2 regions of the Ilyobacter polytropus DSM 2926 genome follow, and region 2 is predicted to be linked to the other one. Evidence: riboswitches for the same ligand, from Rfam matches in the RefSeq annotation. Region 2 holds a riboswitch; the other holds the start of a gene.
What was found. Region 2 has a riboswitch for FMN ahead of ribH (6,7-dimethyl-8-ribityllumazine synthase). Riboswitches for the same ligand answer to the same signal wherever they lie in the genome.
Positions count from the first base shown of each region.

Region 1: linked by a shared signal. The riboswitch ahead of ILYOP_RS06210 (DMT family transporter) and the one ahead of ribH (6,7-dimethyl-8-ribityllumazine synthase) in region 2 are both predicted to bind FMN.

Region 1 covers NC_014632.1:1,330,148-1,345,654, forward strand. The annotation lists gene ILYOP_RS06180 (TolC family protein) at 1-1,834, opposite strand, end outside; gene ILYOP_RS06185 (MlaA family lipoprotein) at 2,070-2,807, opposite strand; gene ILYOP_RS06190 (alpha/beta hydrolase family protein) at 2,797-4,080, opposite strand; gene adhE (bifunctional acetaldehyde-CoA/alcohol dehydrogenase) at 5,130-7,775, shown strand; gene ilvA (threonine ammonia-lyase) at 7,972-9,174, opposite strand; FMN riboswitch at 9,566-9,682, shown strand; gene ILYOP_RS06210 (DMT family transporter) at 9,758-10,705, shown strand; gene ILYOP_RS06215 (nitroreductase family protein) at 10,855-11,427, shown strand; gene htpG (molecular chaperone HtpG) at 11,459-13,348, opposite strand; gene ILYOP_RS06225 (peptide ABC transporter substrate-binding protein) at 13,616-15,274, shown strand; gene ILYOP_RS06230 (ABC transporter permease) at 15,335-15,507, shown strand, end outside.
Region 2 covers NC_014633.1:84,797-100,303, reverse strand. The annotation lists gene ILYOP_RS15245 (hypothetical protein) at 30-560, opposite strand; tRNA gene ILYOP_RS10360 (tRNA-Thr) at 641-716, opposite strand; gene ILYOP_RS10355 (NAD(P)-dependent malic enzyme) at 854-2,035, opposite strand; gene ILYOP_RS10350 (Fe-S-containing hydro-lyase) at 2,052-2,597, opposite strand; gene ILYOP_RS10345 (fumarate hydratase) at 2,625-3,467, opposite strand; gene ILYOP_RS10340 (hypothetical protein) at 4,115-5,167, shown strand; gene ILYOP_RS10335 (hypothetical protein) at 5,374-5,793, shown strand; gene ILYOP_RS10330 (bifunctional 3,4-dihydroxy-2-butanone-4-phosphate synthase/GTP cyclohydrolase II) at 5,990-7,198, opposite strand; gene ILYOP_RS10325 (riboflavin synthase) at 7,218-7,874, opposite strand; gene ribD (bifunctional diaminohydroxyphosphoribosylaminopyrimidine deaminase/5-amino-6-(5-phosphoribosylamino)uracil reductase RibD) at 7,893-8,972, opposite strand; gene ribH (6,7-dimethyl-8-ribityllumazine synthase) at 8,976-9,437, opposite strand; FMN riboswitch at 9,547-9,665, opposite strand; gene ILYOP_RS10310 (putative quinol monooxygenase) at 9,775-10,056, opposite strand; gene ILYOP_RS10305 (hypothetical protein) at 10,586-11,779, opposite strand; gene ILYOP_RS10300 (cation:proton antiporter domain-containing protein) at 12,146-14,629, shown strand; gene ILYOP_RS10295 (AzlC family ABC transporter permease) at 15,010-15,507, shown strand, end outside.

The DNA.
Region 1 (15,507 bases), on a different replicon from region 2:
CATTCCAATATTCATCAGAATCACTATTGTCAGACCCTGTTCCCCAAGGGTCTACAACATCTCTGTCATAATTTCCACTAGCTGTGACAGTAGGGACATATCTTTTTCTTTTTGCAGCCTTCAGTTCCCTTTCTTTTGCAGCTATTTTAGCATCCATACTTTTTATTTCAGAAGAATTTTCCAGACCCTGTTCGATAAAATAATTTTTGATTTTATCGAATTTCCAGGGTTTATTTAATTCATTTTCAAAATTTCTGAATAGATAAAAACCGATTATATCACCGATCCCATCTTCACTAAGGGAAAAATAAGTGTCCATTGAACTGCCTAAAAGTCTGTTAAGTTCTGAGTTTCCAGATAATATATCACTTTTTATATCTTCAAGGTTGGTTACGGAGTCAGCAAGTTCACTTTCAAAGCGATACACATCTTCAGGTCCTCCGCTTCCGATACTGTACTTTGTTTTTGCAAGACTTAAATATCTTTTTACCAGGTTCATATTATATTTTTCTATTTCAAATCTGGATTTAGATTTTAATAGGCCTAGATAAGCTTCAATTAAACTTTGAATCTGACTGATCTCTTTGCCTCTCATTTCTCCTTTTACAGCATCATAAAGTTTCTTTTGAATTGTTATATTTGAAAAGGTACTTTCATCATAGAGGGTCTGACTTATTTTACCTCCTACCTGCAATGAATTTTCTGCACCTGTAGAATAAAGCCTAGCCCGTGTATTGTCCTGCTTATCATAATCAAAAGTAGCTGTTAGATTTGGTTTTAATGCAGCTTTAGCTATTTTTACATCATAACTACTAGAGACCAAATCCTGTTTCTTTGATTTGAGTTCTGTATTGTTTTCAAATAGTTTATATAAAGCATCTTTTAAGCTTAGTTTTACAGTTCCTATTTCTGACTCATTTACCATCCTGATTTTTTCAGTTAGAAAATCTCCCGGATACAAATCTAAAACCTGAGCCACCTTGTAGTCTAGAAAAATATTTAGATTTTCTGAGTCTAGTTTTGTAGTCATTTCTGAAAACTCTCTTCCTTCACAATATTTCAGAAGATTCACAGCTGCAGCACGTATGCTTCTTTCTTGTATCTCTTTTAAAGAATATCCCATAAAAACATTGGCACTGTTTTCTGAACGAAAGAAAAGAGAAAAACTAGGAATTTTTTTTTCAGAAGCCCTTGCAACAGCCTTCTTTAAAACTATATTTTTATCTGAAACAATTATTAGACCGTCATTTTCTAATATGTCAGCAATATATTTTTCTTGAGATTCATCTAAAGAGATAATATTTATATTTTCCTTATCAAAAATCTTTTCAGATATTATTTTTTCTTTATATTTTCTTGCTGTGTTTTCAAATCCACCAGAATATACTATTCCTAGTTTTTCCATATCTTTGATCTCAGTCAGCATTTCTAAAATTTCTTTGAAATTGTAATCAGTTGAAATTAAATTTAAATTTTTAATATTTTCATTATTACCGTGGAAAAATGGCACAATTACAAGTTTATCAAAAGCACTCTTCATGTTTTCAGGTAAATTTATATCAAGAGATATAATAGCATCTATATTACTGTCATTTTGCAACTTATTTATAATATCTTTAATATCTTTTTTAAAAACAGTAACCTCTTTTTTTATTACCGGATCAAACTGAGTATTTTCAAAATTTTTCCAAAGCTCCTTTTCTAAGGTAATCTTTAAATGCTCATTGACTTCCTTGGGCTTGTCTCCATATATAACCCCTATACCTACCTCTTTTCCAAAGGACATCAGAAATATCCCAAATGTTAAAAAAAATACAAGAACCCGCCTTTTCATAATAACCTCCCATTCAGTATTAATATATTCAAGTTCAAAGCAGTTAAAATTTGTCTTTTCCTTTCATTAAAAAATCAAATTATTTCAATCAACTGTTTCATTATAAACTATACAATTGTTTCACAGTCAAGAGTTATAAAAATTTAGCAACTTTCATCCTTCCTATCATATTAAAAGGCTCAAACTCTTTAAAGAGTTTAAGCCTAAAATTTCCCAGATTAATTGAAATATCTTATCAATTTTGACCCTGTATTTCACGGATTTTAATATATAAAAATCTCAGATATTCATATTCAAAGGGAGTTCCCGTACTATAATATCTAAAATTAACATTACTTCTGTTGTCTACTGAGTTTGTTACCAGAAATTCTGTATCATTCCTGCTGGCATCTCCTAGATTCAAAGGGTCTGCATAATTCTGGACTAAGGTATCCACACCTAGGCCAGTGGCATCTCTTAAGGTGCTAGGCCCAAGAAGTGGCAAAACTAAATAAGGTCCCGACTTCACTCCATAGTAGGCCAAAGTCTGCCCAAAGTCTTCCTTATATTGCCTTAGACCAACTCGTGAGGCCAGATCAAAGAAACCTAAAATTCCAAAAGTACTATTAATTGTAAATCTGTTAAATGTTACAAGACTTTTCTTTCCCTTTAACTGAAGGGATGAGTTGAAAAAGGTTTTAATTTCACTGAGATTACTAAAAAAATTATGTACCCCTTCTTCTACAAAGTTCGGTGTTACATACCTATAGGTGTCCACAACAGGAAGAAATATATATTCGTCAAATTTTGCATTGAAATAATACACCCTTCTGTTAAAAGGTTCCCATGGATCATAGGCTCTAAAGTAATTCCCACTGTCTTCTTTCATCTTCAGTATTCTTTCATTTTCTTTGGAGATCGATTTTTTCTCTACTGAACTGCAGGATACTCCAAATACAATTAAAATTAGAACTATCATATATTTAATTTTCATGGGCAAACACCCCTTTTTGAAAGTATCTTACCATGTTTTCCACATTGGTCGTATAATACATATTTCCACAGTGTCCGCCTCTAGGATATATTATACTTCTTCCTTTAAAAGTCTCTTTTAAAAATTTCAAATTATCAGGAGTTAATATAAGTTCGTCTTCATTGGTTACCATAGCTATTTTTTCACTTTTTATTAGATAATCTTTGATCTCATGTATATCGGTTTTTGAGATGAGCTCTTCTAAAGTAAGACCATCGTATATCTCTGCATAATAAGGATAGGCTATATTTCTCACGTATTCAGTAAAACTTGCAAAATTAATGTTATCCAGATAAGGGTCTAAAGATTCAAACTTCCCTATATCTCTGTCTTTAGGAACATAGACTCCTCTTTTATTGAGAACATCACCTAAATAATTGACATCAATTGCCGCTACTCTAAAGGCTATTCCTATAAGTGCAGCAAGTTCTTTTTGAGAAAGATAATTGTCTTTAAAAGAATCATAAATAGTATCTTCATTTATCTCTACATTGTCCCCTTTTATATGCTGCCCTAACTCTCGGTAGATTTTCTCCAGAAACTGGCCTACATTTTTTCTTCCTCCTGGAATATTGTTATCTAACATATCATCTAGTATCTTTGCAGATTCATAAAGGTTCACTGCAGGATTTACCATAAGCACCCTTTTGAAATTAAAATATTTTTCTTCATCATCAAGCATGGTCACATAGGCAGCCTGTGTGCCTCCTAGACTGTAGCCCATGAGATAAAACTCCTCTATATCTACCTTATCTTCTATCTCTTTGTAAATATATTTCATCACCTTATATACATCATGACTGTCATTAAATAAAACCCCAGGCATTTTGATATTTGATGCCGTAATTAAAAAATTTGGGTTTACAGGAGAAGAAATAGATACAACATGAAATCCTGCATCATAAAATATTCTCTCAAAACTCTTCATCTTCCATGATGAATAAGATGTTCCTGTCCCTGCTATCAGAAATATCAAGGGAGCCTTATGGTTTTGTTTTACAAGGGAAAACTGAAACCCTTTGTGATACCATAAATGTTTTGGTGGTTTCTCATCAGGATTTATTTGGATCGTATATTCTCGCCTTGGAACTTCTTCACTTACTCCACTTGTCATCATATTTGAACTTCCTATTACTGTTGCTATATACGGGTCCTCAAAGGGATAATTGTATTCTCTTTGGGAATAGGAGGTCATACTTATAATTAAGACAAAAATAAATATTATTTTTTTCATTCGTTAGCCTCCTTTGTCTATCTACTCAACTAATCTTACACCACTTAAAAATACAACTCAAATTAAAATAAGTTAATCTAAAATCCATTTTATTCACTATAGAAAAAATAATTTCACCTAGGGTGCTTTTAATTTCAAATTAAAGTATTGAATTTATCCAAAGTTTCCGTTACTTTTCCTTGATGAAAAGTAACCAAAAATCAAGGCCTGTGAAAAATAAGCTAAATGCCTTCGGAAATCTAAGTAAAAATCAAAACTCGCTTTGCTCAGACAGTTGATTTTTTCTAGAGATTTCTCTCAGTCATTCTTAACGCTTATTTTATCAATGGCCAAAAACTTAAAAAAAACTTTTGTGTGAATAAACCTTGGTAAACCTTTGCGCTTATTTCTTATAGATAGATCATACGGTTTTATATTTTTTGAATTTCAAGTCGCAGGGCTTATACAGGAAAGAACCTGCACTCAGCCGTCCTACAGAATAAGTTCCGCAGGGAACCGAGGACTGTAGCTTACAAAGGCGATAAAAGAAATATCTACTTCCTAGACATTTGAAAATTCTTGAACTTTTGGTTACTTTTCTTTCAAGAGAAAAGTAACAGGTTCAAATAAAGTCAGTAATTTACAAGAATTTATTAAAAATAATTTCTATTTAATATTTAAATTAGCTCTTTTAAAAGTTTTTCCTTTTATAATGATAAAATACTGTTTTTAAATGCATCAAAAATATTAATATTTTCAACATTTTCAGAGTATTAGTGTATTTTTTTCACATGAACTGTCCAACTTTTGACTCGAATTTTTAGATTACTTTTTGATCTTTTGAAGATTATAAAGTGTTCAAAATTTAACTATAAATTAATCTAATGGTTTTTAACCACCGTTTTTATTAGTTTTTTAACCATAATTTTTTTAAAAAAACAAAAGATTAAATTTTAATCTTTTAACTTGACATTTTTTTCACTTAGATGTATCATCTAGTTGAGAACAAAGAAATAATTTTTTCACAATCTAAATAACAAATAAAATTATATTTTATAAAGGGGGATATTATGACAATCGAACAAACTATCGTAAATGTAAGATTAGCTCAAAAACAATACTCAACTTTTACTCAGGAACAGGTGGACAAAGTTTTTAGAGAAGCTTCTCTGGCTGCCAACGCTTCAAGAATCAAACTTGCTAAAATGGCTTTTGAAGAAACTGGAATGGGAATAGTAGAGGATAAGGTTATAAAAAACCACTTCGCCTCTGAATATATCTACAACCAATATAAAGACGTTAAAACTTGCGGAATAATAGAAAAAGATGCTTCTTATGGAATAACTAAAATAGCTGAACCTATCGGGGTTATCGCTGGAATAGTTCCCACTACAAACCCTACTTCTACAGCTATATTCAAAGCTCTTATTGCATTAAAAACTAGAAATGCTATTATTTTCTCTCCACACCCGAGAGCAAAAAAAGCAACTGTTGAAGCTGCTAGAATAATAAGAGATGCTGCTGTAAAGGCAGGGGCTCCTGAAAATATCGTAGGATGGATAGAAGAGCCTTCTATCGAAGCTTCAAATACACTTATGAGATCTGCTGACCTTATCCTTGCAACAGGTGGACCTGGAATGGTAAAAGCGGCTTACTCTTCTGGTGTACCGGCTATAGGGGTTGGAGCAGGAAACACTCCTGTAATCATTGATGATACTGCACATATTAAAATGGCTGTAAACTCAATACTTCTTTCTAAAACTTTTGATAACGGAGTAATCTGTGCTTCTGAGCAGGCTGTAATTGCAACAGAAAACATCTATGAAGAAGTTAAAAAAGAATTAGCAGACAGAGGAGCATACATACTAAAGGGAGACGAAATTTCTAAAGTTGGAAAAACAATAGTAATTGACGGTCACTTAAATGGAGATATTGTAGGACAATCTGCATATAAAATTGCAAAGATGGCAGGAGTAGATGTCCCTGAAAATGCAAAAGTACTTGTAGGAGAAGTGGAATCAGTAGAATTAGAAGAGCCATTCTCACACGAAAAACTTTCTCCTGTATTAGCTCTTTATAAAACAAAGTCTTTCGATGAATCTTTAAAGAAAGCCGACAGATTAATAGAATTAGGTGGAATGGGACATACTTCTGTTCTTTATGTTGATGAGCTAGACGGAGTTGATAAAATATCTAAATTCTCAAACACAATGAAGACAGGAAGAACTCTTATAAACATGCCTGCAGCCCAAGGTGCTATCGGAGATGTATTTAACTTTAAACTAGCTCCTTCTCTTACTCTTGGTTGCGGAAGCTGGGGAGGAAATGCAGTTTCTGAAAACGTAGGAGTTAAACATCTTATAAACATAAAAACTGTAGCTGAAAGGAGAGAAAACATGCTTTGGTTCAGAGTTCCTGAGAAAGTTTACTTTAAATACGGTTCTCTTCCTGTTGCATTAAATGAGCTTCAAGGGAAGAAAAAAGCTGTCATTGTTACAGATTCAGTGCTAGCTTCACTCGGATATACAGATCATATCACAAAGGTTTTAGAAGATATCGGGGTAGACTTTAGAATATTCTCTGATGTACAAGCTGACCCTACTTTATCTATAGTAAAAAAAGGTGCTGAAATGATGCAAAGTTATCAGCCTGACATAATCATAGCCCTTGGTGGAGGATCTCCTATGGACGCCGCCAAAATTATGTGGGTAATGTATGAGCATCCTGAAGTAGATTTCCAAGATCTTGCTATGACATTTATGGATATCAGAAAGAGAATAGTTGAATTCCCTAAAATGGGTGGAAAGGCTAAATTCTGGGCTGTAACTACATCTGCAGGAACCGGTTCTGAAGTTACTCCGTTTGCAGTAATCACAGACGACAAGACAGGAATCAAGTATCCATTGGCAGATTATGAACTTACTCCTGATGTAGCTGTAGTTGATCCACAATTAATGCTTTCTATGCCTGCGGGTCTTACTGCTGCATCTGGTATAGACGTAATGACTCACGCTATTGAAGCCTATGCCTCTATACTTGCATCTGACTTTACAAACCCTCTAGCCTTAGAAGCTATGAGACTTACATTAAAATATCTTCCTGAATCAGTAAAGGGCGGAGCAAAAGCTAAAAAAGCTAAGGAAAAAATGGCAAATGCATCTTGTGCTGCCGGTATGGCATTCTCAAATGCATTCCTAGGTGTATGTCACTCAATGGCTCATAAACTAGGTGCTGCATTCCACCTTCCTCACGGAACTGCAAATGCTCTTTTATTAGATGAGGTAATCAGATTTAACGCTACTGACAAACCGTTAAAAATGGCTGGTTTCGCACAATATAAATATCCAAATGCTAAGAGTAGATATGCAAAAGCTGCTGACTACTTAGGTCTTACAAAAGGAAATGAAAATCCTGAAGAGAAAACTAAACTTCTAAGAGCTGCTATAAGAAATCTTAAAGAAGAGATCGGTATAAAGGCAACTATCGCTGACTACGGAATCTCTGAACAGGAATTCTTAGGAAAACTTGATCAAATGGTTGAAGATGCATTTGACGACCAGTGTACAGGTGCAAACCCTAGATATCCTCTTATGGAAGAACTTAGAGAGATGTACCTAAGAGCTTACTACGGAGTTGAAAAATTCAACGAAATAAACAACCTTAAAGTTACAAAAGAAAAAACTAAAGAAAAAGCTCACGAAAAAAAAGCTCAATAATTAAAAATTTTTAACAAGGGATTTATTTCAGGAAAATTATCAGATAAATACCTCACAAGGTACAGAATATGAAATGTCCATAAAAGTCTTATAAATGCTCACTCAAAAGATCTGATAATTCACCTCTGTACCAAAAAGCCTCCATTCTTAATAAGAATGGAGGCTTTTTTATTTTTTTATATATAAATATTTAATTTTAATATATGTCGTATCCTGCATCTATAAGTTCTCTTTTTATTATCTCTCTGTGCTCCATGTCAGCACATTCAATTACAAGATCCATCTCATACTTTCCTATTTCAAGATTTTCTCTAAACATAGACTGATATATCTGAATTATATTTGCATTCTGATTGGTTATTCCTTCCAGAAGGTCTTGAAGGGCCCCTGCCCTGTCAGGAATATCCACCCTGAACCTAAATCTTCTACCCTCTTTTATAAGGGCCTCATTTAATATTCTTTCCATAAAATTCACATCTATATTTCCACCGGAAATTATAGACACTATTTTTTTACCTGTCATTTTCAGTTTTCCAGAAATTACAGCTGCCAGAGATGCAGCTCCTGCACCTTCAGTTACTACTCTGTTTTTTTCTATGAGAAACAATATAGCCTGAGCTATCTCAGATTCAGTAACGGTAATTATCTCATCAACATATTTTTTAATAAGGCCATAGGTCACCTCTCCTGCCTTTCTAACTGCTATACCATCGGCAATTGTAGAGTTTGTATTTATCTCATGGACATAGCCTTTTTGAAGAGCTGATTTCATTGAGGCAGCATTTGAGGCTTCTACCCCGATTACCTTTATATCTGGGTTTATAGATTTTACAGCTACCGCTATCCCTGCTAGAAGACCTCCTCCACCTACAGGAACCACGATAGCATCAACGTCTTCTAAATCCTCTAATATCTCTAGCCCTATTGTTCCCTGACCTGCGATAACACATTCATCATCAAAGGGATGTACAAAGGTAGCCCCAGTTTCTTTTTGAATCTCACAGGCTTTTGCATAGGCATCATCATATACAGGACCATGCAATATTACCTCTGCACCATAACTTCTGGTTGCAGACACTTTAGCAAGAGGAGCATTTTTTGGCATAACTATTGTTGCCTTGATCCCCATATCTTTTGCACCTAGTGCAACACCTTGAGCGTGGTTACCTGCAGAAGATGCTATTACACCTTTTGATTTTTCATCTTCAGTAAGATTGGATATTTTATTTAAAGCTCCTCTTATCTTAAAAGAACCTGTCTTTTGAAGATTTTCCAGTTTAAGATATACCTCATTTCCAGTTATTTCACTCAAAGCCGGACAATCAGCCAAAGCAGTTCTTTTCACAGAACCCTTTAAAGTATTGTGTGCTTTTTTTATATCTTCTAATGCTACTGTCATAATTCCTACCCCCCATAAGATTATATCAATTAATTTTTTTAGATTTAAAAATGAATATTTACAAAATAAAAAGAGCTTAAACCTTTTTGGCTCAAGCTCAATGTATATTTTATACTCTCAAGCTCAGGCCTCTTCTGGTTTGTATCAAAATGAGGTCTGAACTTCTATGTTAAAAACGCTAGTTTTTAAACAGTCCACACCTGAGAGCTAATTATTATTATAATATTTTCATATTTTTTTTCTTTAAGAAATATATTCATATTTAATTCTCCAAAAATAATTTTATATTTAAATATAGTACATTTATTTAGTCCTATTGTCAACCTTTTTTTAATATCTAACAGTCTTTGACAAAGAATCTCAGGAGTGATATAATCAAAATAAAAATACAAAGATCTTTAGGGGCGGGGTGTAATTCCCCACCGGCGGTATAGTCCGCTAAGGCTTTTGCCTTGATTCGGTGAAATTCCGAAACCGACAGTTATAGTCTGGATAGGATAGAGATCACAGCATATTTTATACAATGCTGTTTTTAGAATTATAAGCCCCTTTTTCGGGGTTTTTTTATTTACTGGAGGTTTTCATGAATTCTTATAAAAACAAAGAAATGATAGGTGCTCTGTTTATCTGTGGTGCAGCAGTCTTATGGGGATTTGACGGGGTAGTCCTGACTCCTAGACTATACTCTCTAAGCGTTCCACTGGTAGTGTTTATATTACATCTACTTCCTTTTGCAGGAATGTCTGTTTTATTTGGAAAAGAAGAAATAAAAGCAGCAAAAAAAATACCTAGAAAAGATTTTATCTATTTTTTCCTGATTGCTTTATTCGGAGGTTCTATAGGTACTTTAGCCATTGTAAAAGCCCTGTTTTTAGTTAATTTCAAGCACCTCACTGTGGTGACGCTTCTGCAAAAACTCCAGCCTGTTTTTGCTATAATTCTTGCCAGGATTATATTAAAGGAAAAAATAGGAAAAAATTTCCTTTTATGGTCTTCTATATCATTATTAGCAGGATATTTTCTAACCTTTGAATTTCATGTTCCGGAAATAGCAAATGGAGGAAATATGTTCAAGGCCAGTCTTTTATCTCTCCTTGCAGCATTCTCATTTGGAAGCGGTACGGTATTTGGTAAAAAAGTCCTGGAAAACTCTTCTTTCAGGACTGCTCTGTATTTAAGGTATGGCTTTACCAGCCTTATAATGTTTTTAATAACTCTTTATACAGGAAGTCTCGGAGGCATATCAGCCACTACAAAAACACACTGGATTATTTTTACAATAATCGGTCTTACCAGCGGTAGTGGAGCAATACTGCTTTACTACAAGGGATTAAATTACATAAAGGCAAATGTTGCTACCATGTGTGAACTTTGTTTCCCCATATCGAGTATATTATTTGATTATATATTCAACGGGAATATTCTAAGTCCAGTCCAATGGATCAGTGTCTTTATAATGCTTATATCTATATATAACATCACCCAAAACAACTCCAAACATCAAAATGAAGAAATTTCTCAAAATATATAAAAATCTCTCCTGGGGAGAGATTTTTTTATGCCTTCTATTTGGATTTCAAGAAGCCTTAACTTCTAATGATTATAACTAATTTATAAAATATTACCTTGAAAAAGCAAAAAAGTTTCTCTATAATTTAAATAAAAACAGGAGGTAAAATTATGATTTATGATTTAATTAAAAATACCAGATCTATCAGAAGCTTTGGAGATAAAAAAATAACCAAAGAAGAGATAATGGAAATAATGAAGTGTGTAAGATTGTCAGCTGCTAGCAGAAATCTGCAAGGAATTAAATATATAACTGTAATTCAAGAGGAAAGCTTAAAAAAAGTATTTCCACTCACACACTGGGCTGGTCTTCTAGAATGGAACCCTTCAGAATCAGAAAGTCCCTCGGCATACATTCTCATGTGCAGTGATAAAAATCTTCCTCTTCCGGAAAAGTCTCTTTACTGTGATATAGGTATCGCCGCTCAAAATATTATGCTAAAAGCTACAGAGATGGGGTATGGAGGCTGTATGATCGGAGCCTTTGACAAAAATAAAGTCAAAGAAGCAATGAATATAGCAGATGACTTTCAGGTGGAGCTTATCATAGCTCTAGGAGAATCTGCAGAAAAGATAAAAATTATAGACGCAAAAAATGGAAAGATAAATTATTTCAGAGATGAAAATAATGTTCACTATGTACCTAAAAGGCCTTTAAACGAGCTTATAATTGATGAAAAATAAAAACAGAGGGTGACCCGAAAGGGTCTGCCCTCTATTTTGATGCTTTTATCAAAAGATTAGTTATCTTGTTGGAAAATTCCACAGGATCATCTAACTGGAACCCCTCTACAAGAAGTGCCTGATTGTAAAGAATATCAGCATAGTCTACAATTTCCTCAGGTGATTTTTCATAAATAGATTTTAAAGCCTTAAATAGATTGTGAGATGGATTTATCTCTAAAATTCTTTCTGCCTTTACAGCATCTTCTTGTCCAGGAATATCCTTCATAACTTTCTCCATCTCAAAAGAAATACCGTTTTCACCGCTTACCAAGCAGACTGCACTTGATTTTAATCTGTTTGTTAGTTTTACCTTGGATATTTTATCCTTCAAGGCATCTTGAATTCCGTCTAAGAGATTTTTGTTTTCTCCTTCACTCTCTTCTAAAATCTTTTTTTCCATCTCGTCTTCAAGGTCTAAATTTGACTCAGTAACAGATTTAAAAGGCTTTCCGTCAAACTCCATAAGAGTTCTTATGGCAAACTCGTCTACACGTTCATTCAGGAAAAGAACTTCATAACCTTTTTCCTTTACTGCTTCCATCTGAGGCATTTTTTTAAGGGATTCAAGATCCTCACCTGAGACATAATATATCTCCTTCTGATCCTCAGTCATTCTGCTAACATATTCAGAAAGAGTTGTTTTATCATCACTGAAAGTGCTATGGAAAATCAAAAGATTTTTAAGATTATCTTTATGTAAACCATATTCACTGTATATACCTGCTTTTATATCCGTACCGAAGGCATCCCAGAAAAGCTCATATTTTTTCCTGTCATTCTTCAATAAATTTTCTAACTCTCTCTGAATTTTTTTCTGTATATTTTTACCTAGGCTCTGCAGCTGTCTGTCCTGTTGAAGTATTTCTCTTGATATATTAAGTGAAAAGTCGGCAGAATCTACTAAACCTTTTACAAATCTAAAATGGTCTGGAACAAGTTGTTTGCACTTATCCATAATAAATACATTTTTGGTGTAAAGTTGAAGTCCCTTTTCATAGTCCTTAGTATAAAAATCCATAGGTGTTCTTGACGGGATATAAAGAAGAGCAGTGTAATCTATATTTCCCTCTACTTTTATATGAATATTCATAAGTGGTTTTTCCCAATCATGAAATTTTGAAATATAAAACTCGTTATATTCTTCTTCAGTTACATCAGTTTTATTTTTTTTCCAGATAGGAATCATAGAATTTAAGGTTTCCATAATTTTTTCTGTTTTATCCCCATCTTTTTTTTCAACTTCTAGGTTTATAGGATATCTTACATAATCAGAGTACTTTTTAATCAACTCTCTTATTTTGTATTCTTCTAAATATTCGTCGTTTGGATTTTCTTTATCCTCTCTTATATGAAGGGTTATCTCTGTACCCCTCTTCTCTTTTTTAATCTCATCTATTACAAAGGTATTTTTCCCGTCTGACTCCCATTTATAAGCTTTTTCCTCTCCAGCTCTTCTTGTGGCAACTGTTATCTTCTCAGCTACCATAAAAGCAGAGTAAAAACCTACACCAAACTGTCCTATTATCTCTAGGTCAGATTGTTTCTTAGATTCTTTCATTGCCTTCATAAAAGCCTTTGATCCTGACTTGGCAATAGTACCTAGATTCGCAACTAACTCATCGTGATTCATCCCTATACCGTTATCAGATATCTTTATAACTTTTTTATCCTTTGACGCTGCTATCTCTATTTTAAAATCCTGATCTCCTTCTAAAAGCCCTTTATCTGTAATAGATAAAAATTTTAGTTTATCTATTGCATCACTTGCATTGGAAACCAACTCCCTTAAAAAAATTTCTTTGTGTGTGTAAATCGAGTGGATTACCAGATTTAAAAGTTCACTGGTTTCTGTTTGAAAATTTAAAGTTTCTTTTGACATTTTTGTCCTCCTTGTTAGCAATTGTTTATAATGAGTGCTAATATTTTTTTAACATATTTTTAAATATATGTCAAGTATATGTCGACTTCAACTTTCTTTTCATTAGAGAATGTATTTTGATTTCATTTTTTTTTGAACTTTATGTATATAAGGGTTTTAATGTATCTATAGCAGAAAAAAAATATTATTTTAATTGTAAAAATTTTAAAAATAGAATATTATAGAGGATATAAACAAAATTTAACAATGAAGGAGAATCATTTTAATATGAAAAAGGCTCATAAAATAACGATACTTTTAAGTTTTTTAATTATTTCAATATCCTTAATATCATTTTTTAATCCTTTATCCGATCCTCCGGAAAAGAATCCAGAAAAATTGAGCAAAGATGAAATCAGCATTTTTTTCAACTACGAACCTAAAACCCTCGATCCTTCCAAGGCAGCAGATGATTATTCTATAGAACTCTTAAAAAACTCATTAGAGGGTTTAACTAGAATTTCAAAAAATTCTGTGGGAGAAGAGGTTCCCGAAAAAGCCGGAGCTCTCTCATGGAAGATAGAAGACGACGGTAAAAGATGGATTTTCTTTCTGAGAGATTATCAGTGGGAAGATGGTAGAAAAGTTACAGCGGAAGATTTTGAGTACGGAATTAAAAGAAGTCTCGACCCGAAGACAGCCTCTCCTATGGCATATCTTCTATATCCAATAAAAAATGCTGAAAAATATAATAGCGGAAAAGCGGATAAAGAGAGCCTGGGAGTAAAGTCTATAGATAATAAAACCCTTGTTGTAGAATTAGAAAACCCAACACCTTATTTCATACAGTTAACCGCCTCGACTCTTATGTCTCCTCAGAGAAAAGATATCGTCGAAAAATATGGTGAGTCTTATGGAAGCAGTGCTGATAAAATGGTATATAATGGGCCTTATAAGATAAGTGAATGGAATCATGAAAAAAAGATAGTTTTGTCAAAAAACAAAAACTACTGGGATAAACATTCTGTAAAACTATCTAACGTAAATGTTCATATTGTCAAAGATGAAAATGTGAGAATGGCAATGCTCTCAAAAGGACAGGCAGATATCGTAGAGGCAACAAAAAAAGAGTGGGCAGATAAGTTTATAAAAAGTAAAAAATTCAATGAGATTTCTGGATACAGTGCCGCCACTAATTTCTTATTTTTCAATCAAAAATCAGAACTCTTCAAAAATAAGAAAATAAGAAAAGCTTTCTCTATGGGAGTTAAACGTCATGAGATGGCTGAAGTTATATATAGGGGAATATTTGAGCCAGCTTACGGCTGGGTCCCTCCTAAGGTAAGTATAGGGGAACAAGAGTACAGAAAAAAAAGAGGTAATTTTATAAAAGAAGATAGTGAAGAGGCAAGAGAACTTCTTATAGAGGGATTGAAAGAACTTGGAATAAACAAGTCTCCAGAAGATATAACTGTAACTTTTTTAAACCCAAGTACTACAACATGGGCTAGAAAATATTCTGAATATCTTGCACAAATGTACAAAGAAACACTAGGGATTAATGTTAGATCTGAATTTGTTCAGTGGTCTATTTTTGAAGGAGAAGTTGCTAAACTAAATTATGACTTTGCTGGTATGGGATGGTATGGAGATTATAATGACCCTTCAAGTTTTTTAGAACCTTTTGTAAGCGACCAAGGTTCTATTGTTACCGGTTGGAAAAATATTAATTATAATCAACTACTGAAAAAAACAACCTTGACTTTAGACGAAGAAAAAAGATATGAGTATTTCAAAGAAGCAGAAGAAATTCTTATTGATAATGCTGTTATTGCTCCCACTGTATTTTTAAAAAGAAGAATATTTCATAAAAAAAATCTTAAAGGTTTATTAATATCGGTATTTGGCAGCACTGACTATAAAAATGTATTTGTTGAAAAAAAATAATGAATAGCTTAAAATAGTGGTAGTGTTGTATTTTGCTACCACTTTTATTTTGGAGGAACAATGAAAAAATTCATTCTAGGAAAAACTATCAATATGATAATAAGTCTTTTTACAGTGCTTACGCTGACCTTCTTTATGCTCGAATCTCTCCCTGGGACGCCTCTGTCTCATCTTGGAAAGACTATAGGCACTCAGGCTAAACATAATTATCTGGAGCATTACAATCTAAACGA
Region 2 (15,507 bases):
TGATAAAAGCCAGGGGTCGAGTCCCTGGCTTAAATTTTATATAATGTGGGCAATATCTTATTAAAATAACCTTGCCTACCTAATTTTAATATATCTTCTTTATTTGAATTTAAAATTTCCGTATGTTCTAATGGGAATTCAAATAAATCGCTATTATTTGCTATGTACCATGATATAAATAATAAAAACAATTCAGGCTTCTCACCTGAAAGACTTGAGTAAAGATTTGCTGCATCAAAAATTAAAATCTCTGTTGCTTTAGGATTAAAATTTAAAAATTCATCAGAATCTTTATCGGCATGCTTAAAAAAATTTTGAGCTGCATTAAATTTTTTTATAACTTCTTTTTCATGCTCTTTTTTTACTCCATATTTAAAAAACATTTCTCTTATTGAAAAAGAAGAATTTTCTTTTTTATAATTTAAATCTCTAATAACATTATATGCTGCACAAGTAAGAGTATGAATAGACACAGGATCTTTTTCATTAAAATATAAAATAATTGCTGTTTCCAGTTGTCTTTTAACTATATCTAATTTTGAAAGTGTTAATTCTTTCATAATTCTCCTTTTTTCTTTGCCATTTCTTTGCCAAATAAAAAAGAGAAGAACTTACATTCCTCTCTAACAGTTAATTTTAATGGTGCCACCTGGCGGAGTCGAACCGCCGACCTCTACCTTACCATGGTATTGCTCTACCTACTGAGCTAAGGCGGCGTAAGGCTGCAGCAAAAGTATATCATCACTTATTAAAAGTTGTCAACTTTTTTATTTATAATCTTAATTTTTAAAAATATTAAATTTATAGAGGCTGACCTTTTAGAGTCAGCCCCTATACTTTCTTACTTACCTACTTAATCCCTGCAGATCTTCATATCCTTTGCAACTCTCGCCACAGTTTCAGACACTACCTTTACAACTCTCTCATCAAATGGATCAGGAATTATATAGTCATCTCTCAACTCCGACTCCTCTATTACGTTAGCAAGAGCTATAGCTGCCGCCATCTTCATCTCTTCAGTTATTTTTTTCGCCTTTGCATCTAGAGCACCTCTAAAAAGTCCTGGGAATGCAAGAACATTATTAACCTGATTATGGAAGTCAGATCTTCCTGTCCCCACTATCCTAGCTCCTGCTGCTAAGGCCTCATCAGGCATTATCTCTGGAGTAGGATTTGCCATGGCAAAGATTATTGAATCAGTATTCATAGTCTTTATCATTTCAGGCTTAAGTATACCTGGAGCTGATACCCCTATAAATATATCTGCACCCTTTACTGCATCTCCTAGTCCACCTTTTAGGTTTTCTTTGTTGGTAATAGTAGAGAGTTCTCTAGAAAGGAAGTCATATTCCCTAGTTTCATCGTCTCTTGCGATAATACCATCCTTATCCACTGCTATGATATTATTTACATTGAGCTCTTTTATCATTTTTATTATCGAGCTTCCTGCTGCTCCTGCACCGCATACCACTACATTGGCATCTTTTAGATCTTTTTTCAATAATTTATAAGAATTCATTATAGCAGCGGACACTATGATTGCAGTTCCGTGCTGGTCATCATGAAATACAGGTATGTCTAATTCATCTTTTAACCTTGTCTCTATCTCTACACATCTAGGTGCAGATATATCCTCTAGGTTAATACCACCAAAGCTTGGTGCCAAAAGCTTACACGTTTTTATTATCTCTTCTGTATCCTGAGTATCGAGGCAGATTGGAAAAGAATCTACACCGGCAAATTCTTTTAATAAAATGGCCTTTCCCTCCATTACAGGGAGAGCAGCTTCAGGCCCTATGTTTCCAAGACCTAATACTGCAGATCCGTCACTTATTACAGCCACCATATTCCCTTTAGATGTATATTTGTAGACATCTTCCTTATTTTCCTGAATCTTTCTACAAGGTTCTGCAACTCCTGGAGAATATGCAAGACTAAGTTCCTCTCTGTTGGTTACCCTTACTTTTGAGATTACCTCTATTTTACCCTTATTTTCCTCGTGTAGCTTTAAAGACTTTTCATAAACTGTTGACATGACGACCTCCTAATAATTATTTTCTATATTCAGCTTGTCCTGTTTCGTATTGATCATTTCCATAAGTATCATTGATTACAATAACAGGAAAATCTTCTACTTCAAGTTTTCTTATTGCTTCTGATCCTAAATCTTCATAAGCTATCACTTCAGCTTTTTTGATGCACTTTGCTATAAGTGCAGCAGCCCCACCTGTGGCAGCAAAATAAACCCCTTTATTTCTTACACAGGCATCTTTTACCTCTTGAGATCTTCCCCCTTTACCTATCATTCCTTTTAAGCCCTGATCCAAAAGAGTAGGAGCAAAAGGATCCATTCTATAGCTTGTTGTAGGCCCTGCACTTCCTATAGGATTTCCTGGCTTAGCAGGAGATGGCCCTACATAATATATAATCTGACCATTTACATCAAAAGGTAATTCTTTTCCTTCTTCTACTAACTTTACAAGTCTAGCATGAGCTGCATCTCTTGCAGTATAAATTGTACCTGTTATTTGTACTATATCTCCTGATTTTAGTTTTTCTGTATCTTCTGCCGTTAAAGGTGTTGTTAACTTAATCATTTTTCCCCTCCAAATTTAAATGATATATTATAGGATTACTTCTTTATGCCTAGCTGCATGACAGTTTATGTTTACAGCAACTGGAAGTGATGCTATATGACATGGATAACTGTTTACTTTTACAGTTAGAGCTGTTACTTTTCCACCTAGACCTAGTGGCCCTACTCCAGTATTGTTAATAAGCTCAAGAAGTTCATCTTCTAATTTTGCATTTACAGGATCTGGACTTTTATCATTTAGATCTCTCATAAGTGCCTCTTTGGCTAGAAGAGCAGCTTTTTCAAAAGTTCCTCCTAGGCCCACACCTACTACCATTGGAGGGCATGGATTTCCTCCACCGGCTTTGATAGCTTCAATTATTAGATTCTTTACTCCCTCTACACCTGCTGCAGGAGCGAGCATTTTTACATAACTCATATTTTCACTTCCTCCACCTTTAGGAGCCACGATAATCTTCACCTTATCTGATCCAGGTACAAGTTTAGTATGAATAATTGCAGGAGTATTGTCCTTTGTATTGACTCTGTCAAGAGGATGTCTTACTGCAGATTTTCTGAGATATCCCTCTTCATATCCTTTTCTTACACCGGCGTTGATAGCCTCATAGATGTCACCGTTTATTTTTACTTCTGTACCCACTTCCAAGAAAACTACTGCCAGTCCAGTATCTTGGCACATAGGGACCTGGTCATCAGCAGCGATACCATCATTTGTAATTATCTGCTCTAAAATGTTTTTTCCTACAGGAGACTCTTCTTTCTCCAAGGCTTCTTTGATTTTCCCCATTACATCCTTACCAATAAAGTAGTTGGCCTCTATACAGAGTCTTGCAACTTCTTCTGTTACTTTTGTCAAATCAAGTTCTTTCACATTAACCACCCTTTTTTAAAATTTTTTATACTACCGAGGCATTTCTTAAATTATAACAGACACATATATCCCGTATCACATAATTAGATTATATCTTTTATTGGTGATTCTTAAAAATTGATAAATACAATCCTCAACAAATATATCATTTATAAGTTATATTAAGCGACAAATTATTCTAAAACAAAACATTTAATCTCAAAAAAGCATTTTAATTCTCTATTAAAATTTAACACAGAAAACAGTTTTAATGCCACTTTATTTAATTAAATTAATCTTTAATAATTATAATAACTCTGCCTCTTGCAATCAATCCTAAAAAAATCACAAAAAAAATACGCCCCACTCTCTGTACCTTACGAACAAAGAAAGTAAAACGATTTGTTGTCTGAAAAGGCGTGAAAAAAGGATTTTCCACAGCTTAAAAGACCTGTCATTTACTTCTATCTTTCATTAAAATGAATAATAATCTCTAATAATAATATAACTTTAAAAAACCAAAGATGCAACTTAAGTGAAATAAATAGCTTTTTTAATTTTTAAAAAAAATTTCATAAACAAAGAGATTCTATATATTTTTGTAGTATAATTTAGAGAATCGATTTTATTCGTCTTGTTTTAATCGAATTTTTTTAGGAGGAATACAATTGAAAATAATAATTTACTTTATCATTTTTACATTATCATGTTTGCCTGCCAAGTCTGAGATACCGATAATAATAAAAGACTCTAACGGAAAAATAACATATGAAAAAGACCGAAATGGAAACATCATAAAAAAAGATTTTTTCAGCTTTAAATATGATGATTTGGGAAGGATTATTTTTTTAGATGATGGAGATATCACAATGACCTACGCCTATAATGATAACCCCGACAACAGCACCGATGTAACTGTGGTCATGAGAGAAAAATCCAAAAGAAGAGATTTTTCCTATAAGATCATAAAAAAAGAGACCCCAACTATGAAAACAGAAGAAATTCACGGTCGTACAGTTGCCTTTCATTCCGGATTTTCCCAGAATAAGCTACTTTTTTCAAAAGAAACACTATTAGACGAAAAAGGAAAACCCTTTGAAATTCTAGAAAAAGAATATGTCAGACGTATAGGAAAGGACTCGACTCTTTATTTCATGAAATATCCAATTATAAGAAGATTTACCAGAAAGGTCCCCACCAGGAAAAGAGGATGGTCCGAGATAAGTTACACAACAAACGAGGAAGGATATTACAGTGTAAGAAAAGGCAAAAACTTCGTAAACTATACCACAGAAGCTATTTACAGACCCCAGAGTTTTATCACTGGTAACGGTATAGGGGTTACAGTGAAGGTTTACAATCCAAAAGGAAGATTAGATTTTGTCGAAAGTAATGGACGACGATTTTCATACAACTATTTTTACATTGGAAAAAATGAAAAAAGACATATAGAAAGACTAGAAATCATAAACAGCGGAACTCTACTAGAAACACTTTACTATACTTATCCTGATGGATATATTGACCCTGAGAAAAAGTTAGATCCTAAAACTAAAGTTGTTGAGGAAAATGATACCTCAGAAGAAAATGAAACTGTCTCGGTTTTAGGAGATTTTAAAAGTATCGACCTTTCTAAAAATACTTCTACTAAAAAAATAGCTCAAGACTTAGAAGTACCTATTTATAAAAAAGAAGTCCGATTTAGAAGATATGATCAGTAGTAATCCTTGTAAAATACAAATACCCCACTATTCAATAATAAAATACAGCATATTAAATATAATTAAATTTTGTCATTCTTCTGGATAATTTCTTGTACTAATTCTTCTTTATATTTTTAAAGAAGGATATAACTGTTTTTTACTGAATTATATACTGTATAGGATTTTTTTGGGTTTTTATACTTTTAAAATAGGGGTGTAAGATTATGTTAATTGAAAACAAAAAAATACCTGAATTAATTAGAAATTCTTGTGAAATTGTAGACCGTCTCAACAAACAGTTTGGAGAAGTAACAAAAGATGAAGAATGGAAAGAGGAATACGGATACTGGATAAAAGAAAATGAGAAGTACGGCCTTTGGTTTGGAATGCACTTTGGTATATGGAATACCTTTGGTTTTCCGCTATGCTTTAGCATCAACCAGAAAGAAAGCGATGATTTCAGTAAAATAAAGCTCTTGCTCGATTCTCAAGGCTATAAAAGTCATCTTTATAAATATGCAGACAATTATCACGAATTGGTAGTTCCAGTAAGAAAAACCCATTTTAAAAATCCAAAAGTAGAAAATGAAATAGGAGAAATTATCCGGGAAATAATAGAAATTTTAGAAAAAAATATAACCTAATTAAAAAATCAAAATAATACAGACATTTCCATGTCAGAATCTTTACTGTTAAACTCGAATTTTACTGAATATACTTTTATAACAAGATAAAAGAAGAGGGGAAAATTCCCTCTTCTTTTAAGTATCTCTATCAGAATAATTTTAGCAGACAATTTCCCATAAACATGATAATTCATCCTATACAAATACCATAAAATTATTTATTTTCATCCAGTTTTAATATGTGTCCAAGTTTAGTCTTCTTGGTTTTAAGGTATCTCAGATTATTTTCATTTGAGTCTACCTCTATACCCTTTCTTTTATTTACCTTTACTCCGTATTTCTCGAGGCCATTTACCTTCCTAAGGTTATTTGTCATGACTCTCACAGATTTAACCTCTAAAGCCTTTAACATTTGAGAAGCTACAGCATAGTCTCTTAGATCAGCTTCAAATCCTAGCTGCTCATTTGCCTCTACTGTATCCAATCCCTTGTCCTGAAGTGCATAGGCTTTTATCTTGTTGATAAGACCGATCCCTCTACCTTCTTGTCTGAGATACAGGATAATCCCAGCTCCTTCTTCGTCTATTTTTTTCATAGCTTCCTTCAGCTGAAGTCCGCAGTCACATCTCATCGACCCTAATATATCTCCTGTAAAACACTCTGAATGTATTCTGATAAGAACATCTTCCTTACCTTTTATATCTCCTTTTATAAGAGCAATATGCTCTTTACCATCCAATTTATTATCAAAGGCAACTATTTCAAAATTTCCAGCAATTGTAGGCATAGTTGCAGTTGCATAGACCTCCATTAGTACATCATGTTCTTTTCTGTATTTTATGAGGTCTTCTATAGATACAATTTTTAGGTCATGCTCTTTTGCAAACTCTTTTAGGTCCATAAGTCTCGCCATTGTTCCGTCATCCTTTAGTATTTCACAGATAACTCCCACAGGCTTTAAACCCGCAAGTCTTGCAAGATCTACAGCAGCTTCTGTGTGCCCTGGTCTTGCCAAGACTCCTCCGTCTTTTGCCACCAATGGGAAAAGATGTCCCGGTCTTTTAAAATCCCATGGTCCCTTGCTTTCATCTACTAGATCAGTTATAGTTTTTACTCTGTCTGCTACAGAAATTCCAGTAGTGGTACCTTCTGCAGCATCTACTGAGACAGTAAATGCTGTCCCGTGAGAGTCTGTATTTCTATTTACCATTTGAGGAAGGTGCAGCTGATCTGCCCTCTCTCTTGTCATAGGTACACATGTGAGACCTCTGGCGTATTTGGCCATAAAGTTTATACTCTCATAGCTTACCTTTTCCCCGGCGATAATGATGTCACCTTCGTTTTCACGGTTTTCATCATCTACCACAATTACCATTTTTCCGGCCTTTATATCCTCTATAGCTTCATCTATTCTATCTAGCATAGTAATTCATCTCCCGTTTTTAAAAAAATCCGTTTTCAAAAAGGAATTTTTCATCGATTCCCTTCTTCTTTTTCTCCTCTTTGCTGTTATCAAAATGTAAAAGCCTTTCCACATACTTTCCTATAAGATCAGTCTCAACGTTGATATAATCTCCGATTCTTTTATAGCCCAGAGTGATCATCTCTTGAGTGTGTGGTATGAGTGATACACTTATACTTTCCTTTGTAAAGTCAACAATTGTTAGACTGGCTCCATCGAGGGTTATCCTACCCTTTTCAACCACATATTTCATCAGTCTAGGCTCTACGCTGATCTCATATATTTTTGCAATTCCTTCCTGTTTTATAGAGATTATTTTCCCCTCGCAGTCTACGTCCCCTGTAACCAAATGACCTCCTAGTGGAGTGGCCAGCGTCAGGGATTTTTCAAGATTTACCTTTGACCCACTTTTCAGCCTTTTCAGGTTTGTTCTTTTTACTGTTTCAAACATACAATCTGCCGTAAAATAATTATCACCTAACTCTACAGCTGTGAGACAGGTACCGTTTGTTGCTATACTATCACCTATCTTGGCACCCTCAAGTACTTTTTTGCATTTTATTTTTATTTTCAGGGATTTTTCTCCTCTTGCAACAGAGATTACTTCCCCCATCTCTTCTACCAGTCCTGTAAAAATTTGGGTCACCCCCTTTTTTTAATCTTTATAAAATTCCACTGAAATATTATTTCCATACTGATTAAATTTAACATTTTTCAGTTCAAAAGCTTCCTCAATACTGTCAAATGAAAATCCTTTTATAAAAGGTATCCCTTTTTGGTCTCCCAATATCTTAGGGGCTATAAATATCTCTCCTCCATCTATAGCATTCTCTTCAAAGGCCTTAGATATGAGGTAACTTCCTCCTTCAAGTAAAACAGAATCTATCTTAAGTTCACCAACTTTTTTTAGAATATCACTTATTTTAAACTCATCCCCAGGAAGCCAGGCAAAACGAACCCCCCTCGCTTCCAAGAGTGATACTTTTTCTGAATCTTTGTTTTTTTCTGAAGTTACTATTATGCTCTTACCGTCTTTCATACTTGCAAAATTTGAATCACTGGGAACAATAAGCTCAGGATCTATTACTATCCTAAAGGGATCATTTCCGCCTTCTATCCTTGCATTGAGCCGTGGATTATCCATAACAAGGGTATTTGCCCCTACCATTATTCCCATAAAACGGTGTCTCAATCTTTGTACCTTCTCTCTAGAGACCTCGTTGGTTATCCATTTAGAACTTCCTGTTCTGGCAGCTATTTTTCCGTCTAAGGTAATAGCACATTTAAGAAAAACAAATGGTTTTTCCGTAGTTATGTACTTCATAAATACCCTATTTAGTTCTAAGGCTTCTTTTTCCATCAGCCCAACTTCCACCTCTATACCGGCTCTTTCTAGAATTTTTACTCCTCTTCCTGCCACAAGGGGATTAGGATCAAGACAGGCTATCACACACTTTTTTATACCCATCTCTATTATTTTTTCAGCACACGGAGGAGTTTTCCCGTAGTGAGAGCAAGGCTCTAAGGTCACGTAAATCGTGGCGCCGCGACACTCAGATCCTGCCTCATTCAAGGCATAGACCTCAGCATGAGGACCTCCGTATTGTTTGTGATACCCTTCCCCTACTATAGTTCCGTTTTTCACCACCACGGCTCCTACCATAGGATTTGGGTTTACATTCCCTTCTCCCTTTAATGCGAGTTTTAGAGCCGTCTCCATGTATTTTTTATCCATAGTTTACATCCCCTTTAAAAGGTTTACCATTTCTATAGCAGATACTCCTGCATCAAATCCTTTGTTTCCAGCCTTTGTACCGGCTCTTTCAATACACTCCTCTATTGTATTCGTTGTAAGAACTCCAAATATTACAGGGATACCTGTTTCTAAAGAGACTGAAGCTACTCCCTTTGAAACCTCCGAGCATACATAATCAAAATGCGGAGTGGCTCCTCTTATTACTGCTCCAAGTGTAATAACAGCATCGTATTTCCCAGATCTTGCCATTTTTTGAGCTACTAGCGGCATTTCAAAGGCGCCTGGAACCCATGCTAAATCTATATCTTCCTCAGAGACTTCATGTCTTTTTAAAGCATCTAAAGCTCCACCTATTAATTTAGACGAAACAAACTCATTAAATCTTCCTGCTATAATTCCTACTTTTAGACCTTTTCCTGTGAAATTTCCCTCAATAACTCTCATAATTCCTCCTTGTTTTTCCATTTATTATAAATATAAAAGCCCGGATAAACTCCGGGCATAGTTCTTACTAGGATTAGACTGAAATTAGCCGTAAAAATACAGCTCTATAAATCTCCTTCTCCCATCCAGACTTTACTGTCGGTTCTGGAATTACACCAGATCAAGGCCCTATGGCCTTCGCGGACTGTCACCGCCGGTCGGGAATTTCACCCTGCCCTGAAGATTCCTATATTTATTATTTTCATAACTAGTATAACTTCTTTTTCCCTGTTTTGTCAACTCCTAGAGAAAATATAAAAATTTAATATTACAACGCTTCAAAATACATAGCTCGATTTTAAGCCTCTTTGTAAATGTTGATATCTCTGCTTTTTCTGAGTTCTTTCACCTTAGCTCCTATTCTTTTAAAATGTTCACTTTGAAAATGTGCTTCGAGACAGTCCATATCTTCCCATTTCTCTATAAAGGTAAAGGTTCCTGCACTTTCTGTATCTTCATAAAGAACATACTCTATACACCCCTTCTCCTTCCTAGTCTCATCTATAAGTTCCCTAGTCAGGCTTTTAAACTCCTCTGTCTTTCCTTCTTTCAAAATTGATTTCGCTACTACTATTATCATTTATTTCCTCCCCTGTAAACTTATTTTAATTGAACAAAAACAAAATAACAAAAAATAAAGGAATATCTTTTCTCACTTTGTAAAGGTATTATAAGAAAGAGATATTAAAGTTTTCAAAAAAACGGATTTAGTTTCTCAGATTTTAAAAATTCCATTTTACCCTAGGAATCATTTAGGGAGAAATCGTAAATTTATTTTTATTTAGGATCTGGGATATACTAAAGATTCTATTGATTTTTTTAAGATTTAATAGGAGTTGATGATGTCAAAAATATTGAAGATGAGGTATAACTCTTGAGACAATTGAATATTGAAAAAAATCAAAAAGACAAAGCTAACGAAGTAATTGTTATGAGTTAGCAGTTTATCTTTTATCTGCTATACTAAGAAACAAAATTAAAAATGTTTCATTTAAAAAGAGCTTTAACTCTTTTTGATAAGAATTTTTCAAGGTCGGCTAAAAAGTCGACCTTTTTTATATACTTTAAAATTTTGGTTTTCCTTTAAGTAAGTGAGCTCTTTATAAAAATCATTTTACCTCTATACCCAAAATTTCTACAAGTTTACTTTTAAAATCCTTCGACCTTTTATGCAATTCATCTATAGCGTCTGCAGTCCCTTTGGCTCCCTTTCTGCCCAGAAAAAAGAAATGATTACCTGATAATTCAAGACTTAACTCTTCAGGAGCTTTTCGGACCATCTCCCTTATCTTTTTCCACTCTGTATCGTTAAATTTTTTTAATCTCATCTGAGGCAAAACATAACTTTTGGTTATCTTATTTACTATAACCATCCCCCAGTTATACTTGTCTGTCATGGCGTGTCTGGCATCATCTATTGAATCATTGGTTATATTTGCAGTGAGAGGATATCCCGCATAATCATATCCTGCAGAGTCTTCTATGGTTTCACTAAAATTTTTAACAAATTCCCCACCTCTATACCTCCATCCATGGTTAAAAAGATTTATGGGAGTATTCCCAAAATAATGTGTCCTTCCAATTTCACGAGGGATTAAACTGTCACTTTCTAACCCATTTAACATTGCGTTTTCAGCCACTGTTCTGGCTTCTCTTCTTCCGCTTCCAAAAACTGCATAACCTTTATCACCAACCATAAATATTCCTTTATCATCATTACTCTTTTTTAATTTTGGGTATATTGTAGGAGACGACAATCCAGGCATAGGAGGTGTCGCAGCTAGCCCTATCCATAGTTCTATATCCAGTTTTATTTTTTCAGCAGCTATTCCCAAAGCATGGGATACCCTCCCAGCCATGCTCCACCCTACGGCTATGACTTTATTTTCCAGGTTGTTTTCCTGTATTACATCTTTTGAAGCTAGAGCTATCTGCTCGCCCCACTGTTTAATTGTAAAACCCGGGTAGGCTCCTTCAAACACCTGATCCTTTACCTCCAGTGGATAAGAAAGAAAAAGTAAATTATAACCTCGCTTATAAAGCCAGTAGGCCAAAAACTGTTTAGAATCAAAACTTTCATGAACACCGTAAAAAATTCTAGCTGTGCTGTTTGCCCCTGGTGATACTACAACTAAGGGCATATTTTTTTCTCCAGGAACAAATTTCATCATCACCGGATAATTATTATATACACGTATCTCCTCGCCTTCAAAGAGTTTTCCTTCTGCTATTTTTGAAAATAAAAACATCATAATAAAAATTGAAAATATGTATATATAACTGCCGTTTACAATTAATTCCATTTTAATCCCTCCATTCACTATCTATTCTAACATTTTTCAATCTTTTTTATACCAGAATTCAGAAATTCTCAATTTTTTTTGAATTTTTAAATGAATCAGTTTCTTTTCATGATAAAAATAGTGATATATTCGACTTGTGCAAAAAAAGTTTTAAGTCAAAATTTAATAAATACATTCTAAAAAGTTGTATTTTTGAGAATTAAAACTCTGAATATATAGTTTATAAATATAGAATTTGGCAGTTTTAAGCGTCTATTATTAATAACAATATTAATGCTTCACAAGTTGATCTCTGTAGTAGACTTACTACTATTCTTATAGTAAAATATAAGTAATAAAAATTTAATATAAAAGGAGTGATATACTTTGGTTAGTCTACCTATACATGATCCTGTCTTAATATTTGCTATTGTTATGTCCAGTGTACTTGTAGCACCGCTGTTTGCTCAAAAATTAAAACTCCCAGGGATAGTAGGTCTTATTGCAGCAGGTCTCATAGTAGGGCCACATACCTTCGGAATATTGGAAAATGACCGAACCATAGATTTACTAGGGACAATTGGGCTCTTGTATATCATGTTTGAAGCTGGTCTTGAAATAAACCTCGGAGAGGTAAAAAAGAATAAACATCACAGTATATTGTTTGGACTGCTGACATTTTCAGTCCCTTTGGTTATGGGAATTCTAAGTGGAGTCTATATACTAAAAATGAATTTAATGGCATCGGTGCTCATGGCTAGTCTTTTCTCATCTCATACTCTAATAAGTTTTCCTATAGTCAGTAAACTGGGATTATCTAAAAAGAGCTCTGTCTCTACAACCATAGGAGCTACTATTATTACTGATACCTTGGCATTTTTAGTAATGATAGTTGTCATAGCATCCAACCAAGGAAACCTTGGGGTTTACTTCTGGATAAAATTATTTTCCTTAAGTACTCTATATGTTGCATTGACAGGATTATATCTTCCGAGACTGACAAGGTGGTTTTTTAGAAACTATTCTTCAGAGTCTGGAGTTGAGGAGTATGTTTTTGTAATAGCTGTGTTGTTTATTTTGGCCCATCTATCACACATGATCGGTTTAGAGCCTGTTATAGGAGCCTTCTTGGCAGGACTTGTATTAAACACTCTTATACCTGAAAAGAGTACCCTGATGAACAGGGTACAATTCATAGGAAGTTCTATGTTTATACCTTTTTTCTTGATATCTGTAGGAATGATAATAGACGTAAGCCATTTCTTTACAGGGACTGGAGCACTAAAAATATCCCTGACAATGATTACAGTGGCGATACTGTCTAAGTATCTGGCAGCAGTGGGGTTTGGAAATAAGGTGAAGCTTAAAAAATCAGAGACAAATTTGATGTTTGCAATGAGTGTGAATCAGGCTGCGGCTACACTGGCAGTTGTAATGATAGGATACAGAGTGGGGATATTCAATGAAGATATTCTGACTGGATCTATAATGATGATAGTCTCTACTTGTTTTTTAGGAACTATTTTTACAGAAAAATATGCAAAAGAAGTGATGTTGGATGAACAGACCAATTACAAAGTTTCATCTGATGTAAAAACCGATAGAATACTTATACCTGTCAGTGAAGCAAACAATTTAAAAGACTTAATAGAATTTGCTTTTTTAATAAAGAAAAAAGGAAGCCATGAGCCTTTATATCCACTTACGGTGGCTATAGACGGTCAAGATGTGGAGAGACAGATTTTAGAAGGTGAGAGATTCCTCGCCAAAGTAGTTACCCATGCAAATTCATTGCAAAAGAGTGTCATACCTCTAAATCGAATAGATATCAACGTGTCCAATGCCATAACAAAAGTTATTAAAGAGTACAGGATTTCTAAGGTTATTATAAACTGGAATAATATAAAAAAAAGCCACAACAGAGTCTTTAGCAAGGTTATAGATCAATCGGTGAAAAAAAGTAATGTAAGCATATACATAACAAGGATAATCCATCCTGTTGGGATAACAGAAAATATGTTTCTAATAGTCCCTCCTTTAATTAACAGACAGATTGGCTTTGTTGATGAATTTTATTCTATAATTAAGATGGCCTTATCAATAAACTCCAAATTGGTAATAATATCAGATGAACCGACAAAAGGGGAATTACAAAAGATAATCCTTAAAAACACATCTAATCTTAACTATGAATTTAAGACTTTAAATAGCTGGAAAGTTATTGAAGAAAATCTGTCAGGGATAATAAAGGATAGTGACATGATTATTCAGATAATGGCAAAACAGGGACAATTGGCATGGCGTCTTACTTTTGACAGACTTCCAAATAAACTTGTGGAGAAATTTGTAAACAACAATCTTATCGCCGTCTATCCTTCAACTAACTGCAACGGTGAAGAAGAGTGTTCCTATGAAAATACCAAGGGGGATATCTCTATTATAAGAAGATTATCAAAAAATAATTTTTTGTTTGATTTTTCTGAAAATAATCCTGAAAAATTGTTAAAAATAATCACAGATAAATTTTCAGATGAAAGAGAAAGCCGGGAAGTATATGAAGATTTGAAAGATGTACTTAAAAAATATCCGGTAGAGCTGACACACGAAACTCTTCTTATTCATACCTATATGGAGTCTATCGATGATTATCAAGTATATATTGCAACAAATAAAAATAAGTTTTCAGTGGAGAATGTAAAATCAAATCCTAAGGTTATCATAGTACTTTTGTCACCAAAATCAGATCCTATGAACCGACACTTAAAGGTTCTTTCTGAAATTGCGAAAATAGTTACTGATAAAAAAATGCTTTCGGATATACTGGGTTCTTGCAGTTATTCAGAATTTTTAGAAAGGATAAACCAAAGATAGAAAAAGTAGAATTTTCATAAAAATTTCTTATTAGATGTCAATTTCATTGAGAAAAAAGTAATAAAGTAGCAGACAATCATTATTTTAAAACACAAGTTTTTATTTTCTTGTGTTTTTTTATTAGGAAAATAATTATGCTTAGAATTTTCCCCCTTTGTTAACGAAGGTCCATTCACACAGGAAAAAAAATTCAAGAAAAATGTCTAAGTTCAAAAAATACAAAATATATGAGAAATATGATTCTCCTCAGTGAAAGAAAAAATATTGAGATTAATTTTTGAGCATCCAAAAACCGAATTTTCTAATAATTTATTGAAAAATAAAAAAAATAGGTGTAAAATACTGATTATTTAAATTTTCAATAATTGGAGGAATGAAAGGTGAAAGCTGTGGCTTTAAAAAGACTAAGATCAAATAATGATTTTAAAATAGGTATGAAAAGTGCCGCTCCCATTTTCATGGGATATTTCCCAATTGCCGTGACATTTGGACTCATCATAAAATCTGCAGGTTTGCCGGGTTATATGGCTGTACTTATGTCCATGACTAATTTTACCGGGGCTACTCAATTTATTTCTACTACTATGCTCTTATCAAAAGCATCTCTTTGGAATATCCTTCTGACGACATTTATGATAAATGCCAGATATTTTATTATGTCTTTATGTGTTGCCAACAAGCTTTCAAGAGGGATTAGTACCAAACTTAAAGGAATACTAGCCTTTGGAATAACAGATGAGGTCTTTGTCTTGGCCATGACAAAAGAAGAGACCAACGTCAATTTTATGTTGGGATCACAGCTTATGTCGTGGCTTGGTTGGGTTGGAGGGACACTTGTGGGGATAGTTGCAGCCGACTTCCTGCCAGGATCAATATTA